DNA from 4 places in the Bifidobacterium hominis genome. Region 3 is predicted to be linked to each of the others. Evidence: riboswitches for the same ligand, from Rfam matches in the RefSeq annotation. Region 3 holds a riboswitch; each other region holds the start of a gene.

Region 1 (5,175 bases), 220 kb from region 3:
CGGGAGGTGGTGCCGGTGAAGTATTTGTCGATGACGTCCTTGTTCAGGCCGATGGCTTCGAACAACTGCGCGCCGCGGTAGCTCATGATGGTGGAGACGCCCATCTTGGCCATGATCTTGAGCACGCCGGTGGACAGCGCGTTGGTCAGGTTCTTCACTGCGGTTTCGGCATCGACGTTGAGATACCCATTGCGGGACAGGTCTTCGACGGATTCGAACGCCAGATACGGGTTGACTGCTGCCGCGCCGTAGGCGATTAGCAGAGCGACATGGTGGATTTCGCGCACATCGCCGGCCTCCACGACCATGGAGATCTGGGTACGCGTGTGTCTGCGCAGCAGGTGGTGCTGCACCGCGGAAGTGAGCAGCAGTGATGGAATCGGTCCCCACGTGTAGTTGGATTCACGGTCGGAGAGCACAAGGAAGTTGGACCCGTTTGCGATGGCCTCATCGACTTCCTGGAAGATTTCCTCAAGACGTTCCTTCAGTGCCTTGCCGCCGCCTGCGACCTGATAAAGACCCTTGACGACGAACGGCTTGTAGTAGCCGCCGAGGATCTTGGCGCGGTCGAGGCGCTTGAGCTGCGCCATTTCGTCGGAGTTGAGCACCGGCAACGGAATGAGGATCTTCTTGGCGTGCAGTTCGGAATCGGCCAGCAGGTTCGGCTCGGGACCGATGGCGGATTCGAGGCAGGTCACGATCTTTTCACGTTCCCAGTCGAGCGGCGGGTTGGTAACCTGCGCGAACTTCTGGGTGAAGTAGTCGAACAGCATGCGGCTGCGGGAAGAGAGCGCGGCCATAGGCGCGTCGTTGCCCATGGATCCGAGCGGTTCCTTACCGGTGTTGGCCATCGGGGCGAGCAGCAGCTTCAGGTCCTCTTCGGTGTAGCCGAAGGCACGCTGACGGCGCTGCACGGACTGGCCGGAGTGGTTGACGTGCTCGCGCTTGGGCAGCTGGCTCATCTCGACGGTGTTGCCTTCGACCCACTGGCGGTACGGATGCTGGGCAGCGAGGTTCTTCTTGATTTCTTCGTCGGGGATGATGCGGCCTTCATCGGTGTCGACGAGGAACATCTTGCCCGGCTCCAAGCGGCCCTTGGACACGATGTGCTCCTCGGCGTTCTCCGGAAGCACGCCGGTTTCGGAGGCGAGCACGATGTAACCGTCGTCGGTGAGCTGCCAGCGGCCGGGGCGGAAGCCATTGCGGTCGAGCAACGCGCCGACCTGAGTGCCGTCGGTGAAGATGATGTGCGCGGGGCCGTCCCACGGTTCGATCAGTGTGTTGTTGTATTCGTAGAACGCCCTAACGTCGGGATCGAGCTGGTCGTTCTTCTCCCATGCCGGCGGCAGCATCATGGAGATGGCATGCGGCATGGAACGTCCGGACAGGTGCAGCAGTTCGAGGCATTCGTCGAACGTGCCGGAGTCGGAGTAGCCCGGGGTCGCGATCGGCAGCAACGGCTTGAATTCGCCAAGCAGTTCGGAGCTCAGTCGACCTTCTCGCGCGGACAGCCAGTTACGGTTACCCTGGATGGTGTTGATCTCGCCGTTGTGAGCCAGCTGGCGGAACGGCTGTGCGAGCGGCCAGCTCGGGAACGTGTTGGTGGAGAAACGGGAGTGCACGATGGCGATCTTCGCCTTCATGCGCTCATCGGAAAGGTCCAGGAAGAAGGGTTTGATCTGCATGGTGGTGAGCATGCCCTTGTAGGTGATGGTGCGTGCGGAAAGGGACGCGAAGTAGATGCCCACCTCGTGTTCCACACGCTTGCGGATGCGGAACGTCTTGCGGTCCAGTTCGATGCCGGCGAGCTGCCCTTCGGGGTCGGCCACGACCAGCGTCTTGAACGCGGGCATGCTGGCGAGCGCCTGCAGTCCGAGTCCGTCCGGGTTGGTGGGTACGACGCGCCATGCGAGTACTTCGAGGCCTTCTTCGCGCACGATTTTGGCGATGGCCTGTTCTTGTTGGCCGGAGGTGGCGATGTCTCGGTCGAGGAACGCGATGCCGGCGGCGTAGTGGCCTTCTTCGGGTAGTTCGACGCCTGCGGTGGCGCGCATGAATTCGTCGGGCATGCTCATGAGGATGCCCGCGCCGTCGCCGGTGTTTTCTTCGGCGCCGACCGCGCCACGGTGGTTGAGGTTGACGAGCACTTCAATGGCGTCGTCGACGATTTTGCGTTCGGGGCGCTTGTTGAGGGTGGTGACCATACCCACGCCGCAGGCGTCATGCTCGGCGTCGGGATCGTACATACCTTGGGAATCATGGATCGTGAGATCTAACGGGGTGTGGAAAGTCACCGAAACCACCTTCAATGTTTTTGGGCAAGAAAAGTCTTGCGGTTCTTTAATGCGCGGTTTAGAATAGCGCGCCTTTGTGTCGTGGATATTTCCGTGTCCATATAACGAATACCCAGAAAAGTCAAGGTACATTTTCTTGAGGAAATGTGGAGAATTCACAACGCACTGGGCTCTCATGCCAACTCATCCAAGTATCGACGCATGCCGTTATGCTGGTTGCCTGTCCGAATAGCACAGGGGGAGCCGATATGTGGCTGAGACGGGCTTTGCCCGGACCCTCATACCTGATCAGGGTAATGCCTGCGTAGGAATGTCACGAACAGTGCGCACATGCGTTCCCCTGTGTCGGCGATCATAGACTGGTCGCCCCCGTAAGGAAGAGAGGGAATTGGCATGTCTGCCATGTCGCAACCGTCCGTTCAGAGCGGATCCGATTCGAAGAAGCTCACTCCAAAGAACGTTTTGCTGGGCTTGCAGCATGTGTTGGTGTCTAATGTGTGGCTTGATCCGGTATTTGTGGCCGGTGCCATTGGGTTGCCGTTGGCCTTGTCTTCGAATATGGTGAACGCCATTTTCATCGTGTCCGGTTTGGTCACGTTGATTCAGGCCACGAAGTTGGTGCGTCTGCCGATTGTACAAGGTCCGTCTGCCGCGTTTGACGCGTTGATGATTGCCGCTGGTACCGCCGGTTCGTTGGCTGCGGCTGGCACGTCGATTTTTGTTAGTTCGCTGATTTTTCTGGTGTTGTGTCTGACTCGTGTGATTGAGAAGATGCGTTTTCTATTTGCGCCGATGGTTTCCGGCGTGATTATTTTTCTGGTGGGCGTTTCGCTGTCGAGTTTCACATTGAGTGAGTTTCTTGGCGGCGCTCCCGGCGATGACGGGTTCGCTGATCCGAAGACGCTGGCCGTGTCTGTGGTGACTTGCGTGTTGGTGGTGGTGCTTTCCCAGTTCGGCAAAGGCATGGTCAGGGCGCTTTCCTATTTGATTGCGCTGGTTGTCGGCACTTCGCTCTCCATAGTGTTTGGCATGGCGGATTTTTCCGGGGTTGCGTCCAAGCCTTGGTTCGGTCTTCCTCAGATCATGCCATATGGCGGTTTTGATTTTGATGCTGCGGTTTTTGTACCGTTCTTCATCGCATATATGGTTGCGATTATGGAAGCGCTTGGCGTGTATCAGGCGGCCAGCGAGATTCAAGGCGTCAAGCTTGAGGATCGCCAGGTTCGTTATGGTTTGTCCGGCGAAGCGGCTGGTTCCGCTATTTCTTCGCTGATCGGTGGCTTCACCACTACCGCATATCCACAGAATGTCGCTTTACTGAAGGTTACGGATGAGGGCAAGTCCCACACACGCGTGCCGGTGATCATCGCCGGTGTGGTGTTTGTGGCACTTGGTTTCGTGCCGAAAGCCGGCGCGATGTTGTCGCTGATTCCCTCCCCTGTAATCGGCGGCATTTTCCTTCCGGCTGCGGCGAGCCTGATCAGTACGGGCTTCAATACACTGCGCAAGGCAGAGCCGGACGACCGATCCCAAGTAGTCATCGGCTTGTCACTGCTGTTGGGTATCGCGTTGCCGAACGCATTGAGCGGTCTTGAGGGCGGCGCTCACGTGTTCTTCTCCAATTCGATTCTGGTCGGCGCGTTCTGCGTGGTGATTCTCAAAGCGTTGCTGATCGATTTGCCGAATCTAATCAATCGTCGCAAAACAGCCGTGGGCAACAACGGGGATCAGGCACAAGCTTGATTCATGGCCAACCGTTACCGAAATTCAACATAGGAAAGGAACATTGCATCATGACATCGATGTCGCTAAACACTGAAGCGCAGCAGGTCAAGGCAGATGTGCTTGAGTTCATCGAAAAATACGGATGCGAAACCGCGCCGGATGAGGCGTTCGACGCACTCGCACGACAGATTTTCGCTTTTCAGTACGCTCATAACATGCAGTATCGCACGTATTGCATGTCTCGCAGGGTGACTCCGCAGACGTTGTCCAGCTGGATGGATATTCCACCGATGCCGGTGGATGGGTTCAAGATGCTGACGCTCACTTCGGTTCCCGAGACGGAGTGCGAGGCCGTGTTTATGACCAGCGGCACCACGCATCCTGGCCAGCGTGGACGCAACTATCATCCTGATCTTGAGGTGTGGGACGCTTCGATGATCGGCCCGTTCCGTCATTTCATCATGCCGGACCGCGAGCGTATACGCATCGCAGTGCTCTCCCCCGCTTGGGAGATGAATCATAATGGTTCGTTGGCCCGTTATCTGACGCGTGCGGTGGAGCGGTGCGGTAGCGAGGGCAGCGGCTTCTTCTTCCATGAGGATGGATTGGACTTCGCGGGCGTGGAGAGATTCCTCAATCAGGCGGTGGCCGATGGCGAGCCGGTGATGCTGATGGGTGCCTCGTCCGCATACCTGTATCTGCTTGACTATCTTGCCAAGCAGGGCAAGACCTATGCGTTGGCGAAGGATTCGCGTGTGTTCGATACCGGTGGATTCAAGAGCACAAAAACCGATATGACGGTCGATGACCTGTATGCGAGGTTCTCTGAAGTGTTCGGCGTCGCGCGCACGCACTGTGTGAACATGTATGGTATGACGGAGTTGAGTTCACAGATTTACGATCAGAATCTGCTGTCGTACTATACGGATGGCTCGTCGAATTATTTGAAGGCCACGCCGTCGTGGGTTCGTTCCGTGTTTCTCGATCCGGCGACCCTCATGCCTGTTCCCGACGGCAAGCAGGGTGTGATCGCGCATTACGATTTGGCGAATTGGAATTCCTGCCTGGCGATTTTGACGGAGGATCTTGGCGTGCGCACCGCTTCCGGTTACGAACTCAATGGTCGTGCGAAGGGTGCGGAGGCACGTGGCTGCTC
Region 2 (5,175 bases), 200 kb from region 3:
TTCTCCCTTGGGATCCATCTTCGGGATGATGAGGAAAAGTCCCAAGCACAGTAACGGCAATATATCAAGAATCAACGTTATGGCTCTCGGACCGTAGCCATTGACCGAACCGTCGGCACCCCAATGAATCGGCACGTTTTCGGGAAGTCGACTGCAGCAAGCAAGATGTGCGGCAACATTGACCAAGCACAGCACAACAAGTGCAATGCACACGTTGCGGCTGATTGGAGCGACCTTCTCCCTCGAATCATTCTTATTCACGCTTTCAGCATTGTTGATGTTGTTATCGAAAGCTTTTTTGGAATCATCCAGATTGTTCCCGCACATAAGATTCTCCTTTATTGACCGTCCGTTTGCTTATTGTTTTCATTGCCGTCCATGAACCCCATGAACCATCCGATCAGATCCTGCATCACCGTGGTGTTGAGACTGTAGATGATGTTTTGCCCGTGCCGTTCGTCGGTTACCAGTTCCGCGGTTTTCAGCGTGGTCAGATGGTGGCTGATCGATGGTTTGCTCATGTTGAATTGTTCCGCGAGCTCACCGGCCGTCATGTCACGTTCGCGCAGCAATTCCAAAATGCGCCGTCGCGTGGGATCGGAGAGCGCTTTGAACCCCTCTCCTGCCATGCATTCCTCCTTTACGATACTGAATATTTAGATATTTTCTTATTTAGACAATTATCTAAATATATGCTCCGGACATACATATTCACGCCCGCGCGTTTACCACGGTTGACGAATCATAAGTTCATGAAGGAGGACGATGATGTCTATGCAACCGAGTGCCGCTGATCGTAGGGCGGGTTAATCATGCGGTCACGCCAATAGTAGACGTCATCATGTTCGCCGATTTCGCGATACACCTTGCATGGCTGGCCGAATGCGACTACGTTGGCGGGAATGTCTTTGGTAACCAGCGAGCATGCACCAATCACCGAATTATCGCCAATAGTGACGCCAGGAAGTACGGTAACGTTGGCGCCCAACCACACATTGCGGCCGATGGTGACCGGCAGAGAATACTGTGTGATCTTCTCGCGCAGGTCAGGACGAATCGGATGGCCGGTGGTAACGATAGTGCAGTTCGGGCCGATCATGGTATGTTCGCCGATATGCACTTCACCATCATCAACCAACGTGAGGTTGAAATTGGCGTAAGCATATGCACCAAAATACGTGTTGCATCCCCAATTGGCATGCAACGGCGGTTCGATATAGGCGTCCTCGCCGAATTCGCCAAGCAGTTGGCGTGCAATTTCGATACGTTGCGTCATTTGACTGGGGCGGGTCGCGTTAAAGTCGTACAGTAGTTCCATCTGTTCCTGCTGCGCTTTGATCATCTCTTCGTCATCGCAGGCATAGATCAATCCGGAATTCATAGTGTCAAGCACTCGTTGCGGCACAGTCATGGCAGCCTCCTTGCAGTCATTCACACTCGTTGCGATTATATACGAACTCAACGCAACTCATGCCGTGATTCCGCATGCCTTTCGCAATCCTCTGCACAATCATCGTCTGCGGCTAGCGAAATATTTCGCATGTTCGGCGGTGTGACCGTAAGTGCCATTGAACTCCCAATCACCACATCAAAACATCGCCAGTTAACCTGTTGCAGCCTTGGCTTCCGACACGATCAGCGGGCAGCCAAAATTTGCCAACGTGATTTGGTAAGGATATTCACATGCTCGACGCGCACCTCATGCATAAGAGGCACCGGCACCTCATCGCACGTGTGATGATAGACAAAACCAACCTTTTCCTGCACCCGCTTCGACTTCAGATTGCCATCATAATAACCGCACCAAATCGCACTCATACCAAGATCAACAAAACCATGACGGATAATCTCCCTAGCTGCCTCCGGCATATAACCCCTCCCCCAGAAAGGCTTGCCCAACCAGTAACCCAACTCACACTCATCATCACGATCCGTCATACCCGTATGACCATTAAGCTTTAACTCAATCGAGCCAATGGGGTTATTGCTGCCGCGCTCGCAAATCGCGCAGCATTCCTTGCCATTGAGCACATGACGAATCGTATTGAGACTTTCTTCTTTCGATCGGTGTGCGGGCCAGCCCGCGATAGGTCCGATATCCGGATCTTTCGCATAGACGTACAAGCTTTCCGCATCTGTTTCAGTCCAAGCCCTCAATGTCAGCCGTTCCGTCTCCAACATGTAGTCAACCTCTTTCATACGCAATGCATTGAACTGAGGTATAGCTTAGCCTGCAAGGAGAGTTTTGCCGTGAGATGCGCGGTGGGGCGTGATACGGATGAAGACGATGCATGCGAAAGTGACGACGGGTCTGACTCACCTATGGGCTTCGGCGAAAGGCTACGTCCAGTGCAGGGCGTAGGTTCGTAGCCAACACCTAAAGCAGGGGGCTCCTCAACGGGGCTGAGATAGGCGAATGCCTGACCCTTTGAACCTGTTGGTTAACACCATCGTAGGGAGCGAAGAATGAGCGTCATCGTGCACACGCATTTCCAGCGTCAATCGGCATCCGTAAAAGTCAACGCAACAGACGCGTCGGCAAAACAACCTGCATCGCGAAATCATCAAGCGTAATTTCGCTTTCTATCCCGTGTATCCAAGAATACGAGGCATGTCAGCGTATCCATTTACTGACGGAATCAAATTTTCCCCAACCCAAAACAGCATAATCAAGGGGGAATCATGAACAATTATCCGTATGCGTCGATGCGAGACAGCTTCGACCTGAGCGCCTATTTTGTGGTAGGCCCACAGGATTGCAAAGGTCGACCGATCACCGACGTCATCGATGACGCATTGCGCGGGGGCGCAAGCTTTATCCAACTGCGCGCCAAAGACGCCGACGCGAAGGACCTTACCGACATGGCGCGTGATATCGCGCAAATCATCGAAGACAACAACAAGTCAGATTCCGTGGCATTCGTGATCGACGACCGCGTGGATGTGGTCTGGCAGGCCCGCAGCAAAGGCATCAAGGTTGACGGCGTGCACATCGGACAGACCGATATGGAACCGCGTGAAGCCCGCACGCTGCTCGGCGAAGACGCCATCGTGGGATTGTCGGCGGAGACAGAAAGCCTGGTCAGACTCATCAACGAATTGCCCAATGGCTGCATCGACTATATCGGTGCGGCGCCGCTGCATGTTTCCGTCACCAAGCCGGAAGCGTCCGTAGGTGGCAATGACGGTTCCGGTCGCACGCTTGACAAAGAGCAGATCAACACCATTTGTTCAGCCAGTGGTTTTCCGGTAGTGGTAGGCGGTGGCGTGACCGCAGATGATATGGAAATGCTGGCGCGTTCAAAGGCGGCAGGCTGGTTCGTGGTGTCCGCGATTGCAGGAGCCGATGATCCGGAAGCCACAACCCGCGATATGGTAACGCGTTGGAAAGCCGTACGTGGCGACACGAAGCACGGATACGCACCGCGCATGAAAGCCCAGAACACAGCGGAAATCAGCCCTAGCAACGCAGCCGACGGCGCATCCGGTGAAAAGAAGTTCACCAATGCGAAGGAAGCCAAGGCCGCATCCAAGCTCGCCAAGCAGCAGCGCGTCGACATTGCCGCACGCGAGTCCAAACAGCGCGACAAAGCGCATATCCGCAAAACCACGCCGGTACATTTCGAAAACGAATTCGGCTCCTACGATCTGGAAGTGCCATACACCGAAATCAAACTGTCTGACACTCCTGGCGTCGGACCGAACGCGCCATTCAAGGACTACAACACCGAAGGACCGAAATGCGATCCGAAAGAGGGACTCGCTCCCCTGCGTTTGGATTGGATTCTTGACCGCGGTGACGTCGAAGAATACGAGGGACGTCGACGCAATCTGGAAGATGACGGCAAACGCGCCATCAAGCGTGGCAAGGCTTCCAAGGAATGGCGCGGCCGCCAGCATAAGCCGATGAAGGCCAAGGATCATCCGGTGACGCAAATGTGGTACGCGCGCCACAACATCATCACGCCGGAAATGCGCTATGTAGCGGAACGCGAGCATTGCAGCGTGGAACTGGTGCGCAGCGAACTGGCCGCAGGACGTGCCGTCATGCCTTGCAATATCAACCATCCTGAGGCTGAGCCCATGATCATCGGCTCGAAGTTCCTTACCAAGCTCAACGCCAATATGGGCAATTCGGCGGTCACTTCGTCTATTGACGAGGAGGTGGAGAAGCTCACGTGGGCCACCAAGTGGGGTGCTGACACCGTAATGGATCTGTCTACCGGCAACGACATTCACACTACGCGTGAATGGATTCTACGCAACTCCCCCGTGCCGATCGGCACCGTGCCAATGTATCAGGCACTCGAAAAGGTGGAGGATGACGCTTCCAAGCTCAGCTGGGAACTGTTCCGCGACACGGTGATCGAGCAGTGCGAGCAGGGTGTGGACTATATGACGATTCATGCCGGTGTGCTGCTGCGTTTCGTGCCATTGACGGCGAACCGCATGACGGGCATCGTTTCGCGTGGCGGTTCGATTATGGCTGAATGGTGTTTGCAGCATCATCAGGAAAGCTTCCTGTATACGCATTTCGACGAATTGTGTGAAATCTTCGCCAAATACGATGTGGCGTTCTCACTGGGTGATGGACTTCGTCCGGGATCGCTTGCCGATGCGAACGATGCGGCACAGTTCGCCGAACTGATGACTTTGGGCGAGCTTACCCAGCGCGCATGGGAACACGACGTGCAGGTGATGATCGAAGGACCTGGCCATATTCCGTTCGACACCGTGCGCATGAACATCGAAATGGAGAAGGCGATCTGCAAGGATGCGCCGTTCTATACGCTTGGACCGCTCACCACTGACACCGCTCCCGGCTACGACCACATCACGTCGGCGATCGGCGGTGTGGAAATCGCCCGCTATGGCACTGCAATGCTGTGTTATGTGACGCCGAAGGAACATCTTGGATTGCCGAACAAGGACGATGTGAAGCAAGGTGTGATCGCATACAAGATCGCCTGCCATGCGGCTGATATCGCCAAGCATCATCCGCATGCCATCGACCGTGACAATGCCATAAGCAAGGCACGCTTCGAATTCCGTTGGCTTGACCAGTTCAACCTGAGCTACGATCCGGACACCGCCATCGCGTTCCATGATGATACTTTGCCGGCCGAGCCTGCGAAAATGGCGCATTTCTGTTCGATGTGCGGTCCGAAGTTCTGC
Region 3 (5,175 bases):
GAACGTGGAATCCTGCCCGGCACAGTTAACCGAACGCATCATCAACCTGGCATCCAGAAAGGCGTTCGATATCGAACATCTGGGTGACCAATCGGCCATCGCGTTGACGAATCCGGAAGAGGATCGCCCCGATTCGGTGGCGACCTACGCGCCGAACATCACCGAAATCGTGGTGGCACCGGGGCAGGAGCCCGAACCGTACGAGCCGGTGGAAGGGCTGGAACTGCCGGCCCGGCAAACGCCGGTGTTGTCCAGTGAGGCCGGCCTGTTCTCGCTGACAGCCTCCGACCTGCAGGATGTTCGCGTATGGCGAGAAGCGCCAATCATCGAAATCCACGAAACCGTCGGCAAGAACGGTAAGCCGAAAAAAACGCGCAAACGTATCGGCGGATCAGGCCTATGGCATCAGGTCCCGGCGTTTTGGACGACTCCGACAGCGGCGAGAAAGCGTAAGGACGAAGTCGATGAATCCGCGGAATATCCCGGATATGACGTGCCTGAGGATGCCATGGTGATCCGAGAGGAAACCAAAGTATCGCGTTCCGGAGCATCCAGCGTGCAGCCGGTATATATACGCCCTGCGGAAAACACAAGGAAAATGCTTGACGAAATGGACAAGGCACGCCACGCCGACTTATGGCGTGTGCTTGTAGCCCTGTCGATCCGGCGCCTCGGACCGCCCACGGCACGTGTTATCGCCAATACGTTCGGATCGCTTGACGCCATCGAACGCGCCAGTGTGGACGAACTGTCTCAGATAGACGGCATCGGTCCGGAGATTGCGGAATCGGTGGTCACGTGGTTCACATCGGCCAAGGAACCAGGCGATTGGCGCGGCACGGTGTTGGAAGCATGGAAGGCTGCTGGAGTTGGTGTGGAGCAAGCTGAAATCAGTACACTACCGCAGACACTTGAAGGCAAGACAGTGGTCGTCACCGGTTCGTTGATTGATTTCTCGCGTGACTCCGCCAAAGAAGCGATTATCTCTCGTGGTGGAAGAGCCTCAGGATCCGTCAGCAAGAAAACCGATTGGGTGGTCGTTGGCGAAAACGCCGGCGCCAAGGCCGCCAAGGCAGAGGAATTAGGCGTTCCCATGTTAAACGAGGACCAGTTCAAAATACTGCTGGAAAACGGAACGGTGTGACGTCGGAACGTCAAGCTGGCAACATAATCGCAAGAAGGCTCTGGCATGCCGCGCCTCCAGACGCTAGTCTGGTACGCGGTTAAAGGAGGAACCATGACCGACGAGCGTACCATTGAAGCGCGCATCTATGAGCGACTCAGCAAAGTGATCGATCCCGAGCTGGGGCGGTCCGTGACCGATCTGGGCATGATCGCAGCCATCGATGCGATACCGGTGGAAGGCAAAACGAACACTTACGAAGTCCGTGTGGAAGTCGAGCTGACGGTGGAAGGCTGCCCATTATCGCAGACCATCACCAACCAAATCAACGGAGCGGTGGCATCCTACCCGGATGCGACGCTGCTGCCGCGTATCGAAGTCGGATCCATGAGCCAAGACAAGCTCACCCAACTCGTTGCAGGTCTCAAAGCCGATCGCAAGCAGAACCCCTTTAATAAGCCGGGCATCAAAACCCGTATTTTCGCCATAGCATCCGGCAAAGGCGGTGTCGGCAAATCGTCCGTCACCGCGAATCTTGCCGCCACTTTCGCGGCGCTCGGTTATGATACGGCCGCCATTGACGCCGACATCTACGGGTTCTCGCTGCCGCGACTGTTCGGCGTGCATGCGCAACCCACCAATCTGAATGGTATGCTCATGCCCGTCACCGCTTGGGGGGTGAAACTGATTTCCATCGGCATGTTCGCGGGCGCCGATCGTGCGATCCTTTGGAGAGGGCCGCGACTGCAGCGTTCGCTCGAACAATTCCTTTCGGATGTGTGGTGGGGCGAGCCCGACGTGCTTCTGCTTGACTTGGCTCCGGGCACCGGCGATATGGCGATTTCCGTGGCCCAGGCCCTGCCGAATGCGGAACTGGTGGTGATCACCACGCCGCAGCCGTCCGCATCCGACATCGCAGTACGCTCCGGCTTGGTGGCGCTGCAGGTGCCGATGAAAGTGCGCGGCGTCGTAGAGAACATGAGCTATTACGAGCATAAGGGTGAACGTCTGCGGATTTTCGGCGAAGGCGGTGGTACGCGCGTATCGGAACAGCTGACCGAAAGCCTCGGCTATGACGTTCCTTTGCTCGCTCAGCTTCCACTGGAACCGGAATTGCGGGAGACTGGTGAGGACGGACGCCCGGCCGTGCTGAATGAGGATGGCTCGTTACGTGCCGACGGTATTGGCGAGACATTCAGGAACCTAGCTGAATCATTGATGTGCAGACCTCTGTAAAACTCTATGGAACCGTGTTTCCGTGCTGCATTCAGTACGGGAGGGAAACCCGTGAAGACAGGCCATTGCAAAAATCCGAGCGTGTTCTATGCCGGAAACGAAGCGAAAATGAAACAGCCCTTGTGAAAATCTTGTGCCTTGTGTAGTATCAAGCGCAGACACGGGGGCCGTATGGCTGAGAGGAAGCAAACGCTTCGACCGTATGAACGTATACCGGGTAATGCCGGCGCACGGACGTCTCTCTTTTCCCGTGCCTTGACATAAAGAAAGGCACATTCATGACCGTAAATGAATCTTCCGCGGTGAAGAAGCACAACAACAAATGGCGAGTCGTTGATATCGTTGTGGCCGCCATCGTCGCGGTTGCAGCTGGTGTGATTTTCTGGGGCTGGGATGTTATCTGCGCGGCTCCGATCACGCTGTTCGAAGCGGTGACGCCTGGCTTCGAAGGCCTACTGAACGGCATCTGGCTATTTGCAGGACCTCTGGCCGCCCTTATTGTGCGAAAGCCTGGTGCTGCGCTGTTCGCCGAAACCCTTGCTGCCGCTATAGAACTCGCCATGGGCAATCCCTGGGGCATCGGCGGTTCCCTGATCATTGGCATCTGCCAAGGTCTTACTGCCGAAATCGGCTTTGCGATTTTCGCGTACAAGCGTTGGGATTTGCTGTCGGCCACCATTTCCGGCACCCTCGCCGGTTTGGGATGCTTCCTCTACAACTGGACCGTAAACCCCGCCTGGGCAGGCTTGCGTATTGCCGTCAACTGCGTCACTTCCGTTATTTCCGGCGCTTTGGTGGCTGGAGTCCTGATGTATCTGCTGCAGCAGGCCATTGCCAAAACAGGCGTGCTTGACCGTTTCGAATCCGGTCGTGCGCAGACTCTGGTCTGACGATTCGTTTGTGAAGTCCCGTATCGCATTCACGGTGGGTGGATACGGGACTTCTTTGATGCGTGTTCGCCTTACGAACGCCAAATGCAAAAGGAATGAAAGAACGATTCATGGGTACTGATGCAGAAAAATCGTTTTCCGCAGCCGGGGTGGTCGCACGCGATTGGGGATGGCGACATGCTTCACGTAAGGATTTTGCGTTAAGGCATGTGGACTTCACCATACAGCCGGGGGAGCGTGTGTTGCTGTTGGGTGCTTCCGGTGCCGGAAAATCGACGTTGATGGCCGGTCTTGCCGGCGTGCTCGGCGGTGATGATGAAGGTGAACTCGAAGGTGAGCTGCTGATCGACGGAACGGATGCCCGCCATTCGCGTGGGCGATCAGGATTGGTATTGCAGGATCCCGATGCACAGACGATTCTGGAACGTGTGGGAGACGATACCGCTTTTGGCTGTGAAAATCTGAATCTGCCAAAAGATGAGATTTGGAGCAGGGTCCGTTCCTCACTCGACATTGTTGGACTTGGCTATATGAAACTTGATCGCTCCACGCGCAGGCTTTCTGGCGGGCAGCGTCAACGTCTGGCTTTGGCTGGCGTGCTCGCCATGCACCCCGGATTGCTGTTGTTTGACGAGCCGACCGCCAACCTTGATCCGGAAGGCGTCAAGGAGGTGCATGATGCGGTACGTGATGTGCTTGACCGAACCCATGAAACCTTGGTGGTGGTGGAGCATCACATTGACGTATGGCTTGATTTGGTGGATCGCGTCATTGTGCTTGGCAAGCCGGAAGCCGATTCGCATGTCAGCGGAGTCATCGCCGATGGCACTCCTGAGGAAGTGTTCGGCAGCATGGCGACGGTGTTGGCAAAAGGCGGTGCCTGGGTTCCGGGGCGCACCATTGAAAGCCATATTCCCGAATCCAAGCAGTCATCGGGAAAGGTTGTTCTGCGAACCGAGGATCTCAGCTTCGGACGTGAATTCGCGCTTGGCGAGCATGTGAACCTCGCGTTCCATGCCGGCGAGATTACTGCCCTGACCGGCAAAAACGGTGTGGGAAAATCCACGCTTGCTTTGACTTTGGCTGGCTTGCTCAAACCGATTTCCGGGCGGGTAAGTATGGATGAAAGCATGGTTCCCGCACATAGGGAGAACAACGTCTTCACGTGGAAAAGCAGGGATCTTCTTGGGCGAATCGGCATGGTGTTCCAAGAGCCGGAACACCAGTTCGTTGCATCCAGTGTGCGCGACGAAGTGGCGGTCGGCCCTAAATCCATGGGAAAAACCGATGACGAGGCCTACGCCATCGCCGATATGATGCTGGAACGGTTGAACCTCAAACGGTTCGCCCCAGCCAATCCATTCACGTTATCCGGCGGTGAGAAGCGTCGCCTTTCCGTGGCGTCCATGCTTGCCGCGGCACCGAAGGTGTTGGTGATGGATGAGCCGACTTTCGGTCAGGATTTCACCACATGGACGGAAATGGTCAGGCTGATAGCGGGCGCGCGCGACGCTGGCTGTTCCGTCATCATGGTCACTCATGACGAACCGTTGATCGAAGCGTTGGGAGCGCGTCGCATTCTCGTAAGCGAGGGGGAGTGAGATGGAACAGTTGGAAACCATCAGCGTGGTGCCGCATAAGGAACGTCATGATGACGCCAAGCCGGCGTCTCCGTCATGGTTTGTCGCGAAGATCAATCCGGTCAGTCGTTTCATCGGCGCGCTGATATTGTGCATTCCCATGTTCGTGACGTTGGACGTGGTTTCCGCATCGGTGGCGTTCGTGTTGGAGATGTTGCTGCTCTGGATTGGAGGCGTCGCTCCATGGACGGTGCTTCGTAAAACCTGGCCGGTATGGATCGCAGCTTCGGGAAGTTTCATTTCCGTGGCATTGTATGGCAAAACCTCCGGTGCCGTGCTGGTCAAT
Region 4 (5,175 bases), on a different contig from region 3:
CGTTCCCGACCCCATGCCTAAGGCCGCGGTCGAGCAACAGCAGGCGGCCGAGCCTCAACAGAGCGCACAGCGGCAGTCTATGCAACAGTCAGCTGCCCCGCAAGCCGTTGCATCACAATCTGTAGCGGAACCGCAGCCCGCTCCGACACGGCCTGCGGAAACACCGCTCATTGCAGAACAACAGGAACTCTCCTACGACACCGCTTTTCCGGAAACCCCGGAAAACGAAGCCGTGGATCAGCAGAATCTGCAATTCGACGATGACGTGACGGAAGTCACCCCTGCATTCGAGTATCATGGACCGATCCAGCAAATCGACGGCGATCCGCCATCATTCATTCCAGGCGGCACGCCGTTCGCGCAACAGCCGGACGACTATGCGGCGTACGAGGAGCACACGCAGACCATGCAGCCTTCCGCCATCAACCATATTGCGCAGTCTGCGCCCGCTGCCAGACCGCAACCCAATATGAGCAACAGGCTAATCGTGGATTTCATAGTGCCCGAAACCAATGATTCCGACGAGGACGCTGTTCCCGGACAACGCAGAATCAAAGCGCAACAGGTCAAAGAAACATTGCATGCCGAACATCCCGATGCGGATCCGGAATTCGTGGCTGCCATATGCCAGCTGGTGGAATTGAACGCGTCCGATCTTCATCTGGTGGTCAACGATCCGCCAATGCTGCGCGTGGATGGCAAGCTGCGCCCCGCCAAAGGGCTGAGCGTGTGGAACAAGGACCGCACGTATGAAGCCATCAAAGTGATGACCAACGAGCTGGAGATGGAACGGTTCAAAGACGATTTGGAACTTGATATTTCATTCTCCATCGGCGATCTGCTGCGATTCCGCGCCAACGTATACCGCGACCGTTTGGGCGTGTGCGCGGCATTACGAACCATTCCCACGGAAATCAAAACCGCGCAGGAGCTTGGTCTCGACCCGCATATCGCCGATCTGGCGTTACTGCCGCGTGGACTCGTGCTCGTATGCGGTCCGACCGGCTCCGGCAAATCCACCACGCTCGCCGCGATTGTCGACAGAGCGAATGCCGAACGCGCCGACCATATCATCACCATTGAAGACCCGATCGAATTCGTGCATCAACACAAGCGTTGCGTGATGAGCCAGCGTGAAGTGGGCACCGACACCAAAAGTTTCGCGGAAGCGCTTAAACGCGCGCTTCGTGAAGATCCCGACATTATCGAAGTGGGCGAGCTTCGAGACCTCGAAACCATTTCCACCGCGTTGACCGCCGTGGAAACCGGCCACTTGGTGTTCGCCACCCTGCACACGCAGGACGCCGGTTCGACCGTGGACCGTCTGATCGACGTGTACCCGGAAAATCAGCAGCAGCAGATTCGCGTGCAGGTGGCCTCCACTCTGCGCGCGGTGGTCGTGCAAACCCTGATTCCACGTGCCAGCGGGCATGGCCGCGCTCCTGCCACCGAAGTGATGATCAACACTCCGGCCGTGGCCGCGTTGATTCGCGGAGGCAAGGCGCATCAGATTCGTACCGTGCTGCAATCCAGCGAAAAGGAAGGCATGCATACGCTTGACCAAGATCTGGCGAGACTCGTCAACAAGGGCGTCATCACCTTCGAAGACGCTCTTGCCAAGGTGCAGGTCCTCGAGGAATTCGAAAAACTCTGCGGCGCCTTCAACACCTGGCTGGTAATGCCTTCCGAGACGTTGTTCACTTCAACCCTGTCGGATGGCAATATGCAGTTCATCGCTCTCACGCCAAGCGAGCTGTTTATGCCGTGCGTAATGTCATGCCTGATGTGGTGTTTTCTTATTCAGATTTGCCTACGCCGGAAAACCGCATCATTGCTGCTCACCACATACTTGGGTATAAGCGTTGCGTTCACCGCGCATCTTTCCATGCATCATGCGGGAATCATCTTGGGATTCTTCATCGCCATTCTCGCCATCGATTGCGATATCGAAAAAAACAATTCCAACGATTGGCCTCAGTGGATCCGTAATCTCAACAACCGTGTTATGACTCTTCTTGGACCGAAGAAAACGGAACGGTATCTCCGTTTCTTCAAAATCCTCGGTCTTATCTTCATGCTTGTCAGCGTGTATTGGACGGCAAGCGCCAGTATTTGCGATATTCGGTACGACTATTCGTCTTCCCGGGCGGTAGCGTCTTTTATCAAAACCAACCATTTGGAGCAATACCGTTGGATGGCAGGCTGGACACGCGTCAGCAAGAACGACACCGCTTCCAATCCAGAAATCAACAAAATCATCGACAAAGGCGGATATTGCGGCGGCACCGACTGCATCGACTACACTTCTTGGTACGGCAGCACCCTTATCGATTCAGCCCCTTACTTCGACCATACGCTTCTTGCCAATGCATACAAGGGACGAAGCTATTCGTCGTGGGAATGGTGCGTTGACCCCTATGCGGGAAAGAAAGACATCGAAACATGGAAATCGTGGGGCGAACCCGAATTCTACGACACTCTGTATCAGCCATTTTTCTTCTCCGACCTTGGTTACGACAGAAACCATTACACGAAAATCAAAATCGCCGAAACCAAGACACCTTGGAAAAGCACATGGTCGGAAGGCGCCTGCGAAATTTACGTGCGCAACGACATTTACGAGAACGTATTGCATTCGCCCGATCCTGGAATCGACTGGCCCGACGGCGCAACGCGCAGATAACAAGTGGACCGGCATCCAACTGGAACGTGTCGATTGTTCGTTTATGCAAAACGTGCCACTGTCAGCACCTTTGTATAGGTTAGATATGTTATGTACATGCAGGGGGGCTTCCGGCGAAAGCGGAAGCTGAGATAGGCAAATGCCTGACCCTTTGAACCTGTTGGTTAGGACCAACGTAGGGAGCAGACAATGGGCGATGACTCATATGCAGCTGCATTGCGTGAACAGATTGCGCAGGCAGTAAACGACGTACGCGAAACCACACCTTTGGCACAGTCGTTCACCAATTTCGTAACGATGAATCTTGTGGCCAACGCGCAGCTGGCCGCCGGCGGCACCGCAGCCATGAGCTTCCTGCCTGACGACGTGATCGACACCGCGGAAATCGCCGGATCGAACTACATCAATGTGGGCACACTCCTGCCGTTCTTCAAGGACGCGCTACCGGAAATCGCCTACAAACTGCACAAGAACGGCAAGACGTGGGTACTTGATCCGGTCGCCGCGGGCATCGGCAAAACCCGTACCGCCATTCTCGAATCGTTCCGCACATACCCGCCGACCATTGTGCGCGGCAATGCGAGCGAAATCATCGCGCTCGATGCGATGTGGGGTCTGGCACAGCATGATTCCACCGTTCCCGGCACTCGCCCGGCAGGCGTGGAAGCCGTCGACGAAGTTGATTCCGCCGTTGACGCGGCCAAACGAGTGGCTCGTCATCTTGCGAAATACTCCCCTGTTGGAGCCGGCGCGGTGGCCGTTTCCGGAGCAGTCGATCTGGTGACTGACGGCGAGCGCGTGTTCCGTTTGCCCGGCGGCAGCGCGATGATGACGAAGATCACCGGCGCCGGCTGTTCGCTCGGCGGCGTTACCGCAACGTATCTGGCCGTGGCCGAACCGCTTGTCGCCGCGATTTCGGCATCATTGCTGTATAACAGGGCTTCCGAAATCGCCGAAGCGAAATCGTCCGGTCCCGGATCTTTCCAAGTGGCGCTGCTTGACGCGCTTTGGAACGTCACCGCCGAGGAAGTCGCCGCTTCCGAAATCATCATCGACTAGGCCTTGCCGAACCCTGCATGGTATTCGGCATATCATGCAGGGTTCGGCAATTGCGTATGTGGAAAATATGGACGATTGCCGGTTCACATTGTAGGTTTTCTGAATCACTTACCGAGAAGGGTTGATTATATGAACAATTATTCATATGCATCGATGCGCGATACATTCGATATGAGCGCCTACTTTGTGGTCGGCCCGCAGGATTGCAAGAGCCGTACTATTACCGGTGTGATTGAGGATGCGTTGCGCGGGGGTGCAACGTTCATCCAGCTGCGAGCCAAGAACACCGACGCGAAAGACATCACCAGCATGGCACGCGATATCGCGCAGGTTATCGAGAACAACGGCAAATCCGATTCCGTGGCGTTTGTGATCGACGATCGCGTGGATGTAGTTTGGCAGGCACGTCACAAGGGCATCAAAGTTGACGGCGTGCATATTGGGCAAACCGACTTGGAACCGCAGGAAGCCCGCGCGTTGCTTGGGGAAGATGCCATTGTGGGCTTGTCTGCCGAAACGGAAAGCCTGGTGAAGCTGATCAACGGGCTGCCTGCCGGCTGCATCGACTACATCGGGGCCGGCCCGTTGCACGTGTCCACCACCAAGCCGGAAGCTTCCGTTGGTGGCAACGATGGTTCCGGGCATACGCTCGACGAGGCGCAGATCAATGCGATCTGCGATGCGAGTGATTTTCCGGTTGTGGTCGGCGGTGGAGTGACCGCCGACGATATGGAGATGCTCGCACATTCGAAGGCGGCCGGCTGGTTTGTGGTGTCGGCCATTGCCGGCGCAAGCGATCCGGAAGAGGCGACCCGCAATATGGTTTCGCGATGGAAGGCAGTGCGCGGTGATGCAAAGCATGGGCACGTACTGCGCAAATAGCAATCACGGATCACGAATATTTCAGAACTTCGCATCATAAGCAAGCAAAAGCAAGTAAGGAGTCATTCATGACCAGCACTTTGGCACCGGTATTGAGCATCGCGGGATCGGATTCCTCCGGTGGTGCCGGCATTCAGGCGGATTTGAAAACCATGCTTGCCAATGGCGTGTTCGGTATGACCGCCATCGCGGCGCTGACCGCGCAGAACACCACAGGCGTGACCATGGTCACGAACACTCCTCCGGAAATGCTCGCCGCGCAAATCGACGCAGTATTTGAAGATATTCCGCCGGTCGCGGTGAAGATCGGCATGGTGTCGAGCGTGGAGCTCATCAACGTGATCGCCGACCGTCTGATTGCGCATGATGCCACGAATATTGTGCTTGATCCGGTGATGGTGGCAACATCCGGTGCGAAGCTTATCGAAGGCGACGCGATTGCGGCACTGACTTCCAAGCTGTTCCCGCTGGCCACCGTCATCACGCCGAATATGCCGGAGACCCAGGCGCTGTGCGAGCTGGCCGTCGAACAGGGTGCCGACGCGATCGAC

Evidence for each region. Region 3 has a riboswitch for thiamine pyrophosphate ahead of WMO36_RS01775 (ECF transporter S component). Riboswitches for the same ligand answer to the same signal wherever they lie in the genome.
Region 1: it holds a riboswitch for thiamine pyrophosphate, as region 3 does, so the genes downstream of both, WMO36_RS02805 (solute carrier family 23 protein) here and WMO36_RS01775 (ECF transporter S component) in region 3, are expected to answer to the same signal.
Region 2: it holds a riboswitch for thiamine pyrophosphate, as region 3 does, so the genes downstream of both, thiC (phosphomethylpyrimidine synthase ThiC) here and WMO36_RS01775 (ECF transporter S component) in region 3, are expected to answer to the same signal.
Region 4: it holds a riboswitch for thiamine pyrophosphate, as region 3 does, so the genes downstream of both, thiM (hydroxyethylthiazole kinase) here and WMO36_RS01775 (ECF transporter S component) in region 3, are expected to answer to the same signal.

Annotation. Positions count from the first base shown of each region.
Region 1 covers NZ_JBBMFR010000002.1:309,433-314,607, forward strand. The annotation lists gene gltB (glutamate synthase large subunit) at 1-2,294, opposite strand, end outside; TPP riboswitch at 2,521-2,622, shown strand; gene WMO36_RS02805 (solute carrier family 23 protein) at 2,688-4,037, shown strand; gene WMO36_RS02810 (LuxE/PaaK family acyltransferase) at 4,097-5,175, shown strand, end outside.
Region 2 covers NZ_JBBMFR010000002.1:280,988-286,162, forward strand. The annotation lists gene WMO36_RS02690 (SdpI family protein) at 1-327, opposite strand, end outside; gene WMO36_RS02695 (autorepressor SdpR family transcription factor) at 339-629, opposite strand; gene WMO36_RS02700 (sugar O-acetyltransferase) at 773-1,411, opposite strand; gene WMO36_RS02705 (GNAT family N-acetyltransferase) at 1,636-2,199, opposite strand; TPP riboswitch at 2,375-2,476, shown strand; gene thiC (phosphomethylpyrimidine synthase ThiC) at 2,680-5,175, shown strand, end outside.
Region 3 covers NZ_JBBMFR010000002.1:84,596-89,770, forward strand. The annotation lists gene ligA (NAD-dependent DNA ligase LigA) at 1-1,144, shown strand, start outside; gene WMO36_RS01770 (Mrp/NBP35 family ATP-binding protein) at 1,238-2,359, shown strand; TPP riboswitch at 2,510-2,612, shown strand; gene WMO36_RS01775 (ECF transporter S component) at 2,638-3,249, shown strand; gene WMO36_RS01780 (ABC transporter ATP-binding protein) at 3,345-4,850, shown strand; gene WMO36_RS01785 (energy-coupling factor transporter transmembrane component T family protein) at 4,852-5,175, shown strand, end outside.
Region 4 covers NZ_JBBMFR010000006.1:107,667-112,841, reverse strand. The annotation lists gene WMO36_RS05810 (type IV pilus twitching motility protein PilT) at 1-2,683, shown strand, start outside; TPP riboswitch at 2,774-2,882, shown strand; gene thiM (hydroxyethylthiazole kinase) at 2,873-3,742, shown strand; partial or broken gene WMO36_RS05800 (thiamine phosphate synthase) at 3,872-4,618, shown strand; gene thiD (bifunctional hydroxymethylpyrimidine kinase/phosphomethylpyrimidine kinase) at 4,693-5,175, shown strand, end outside.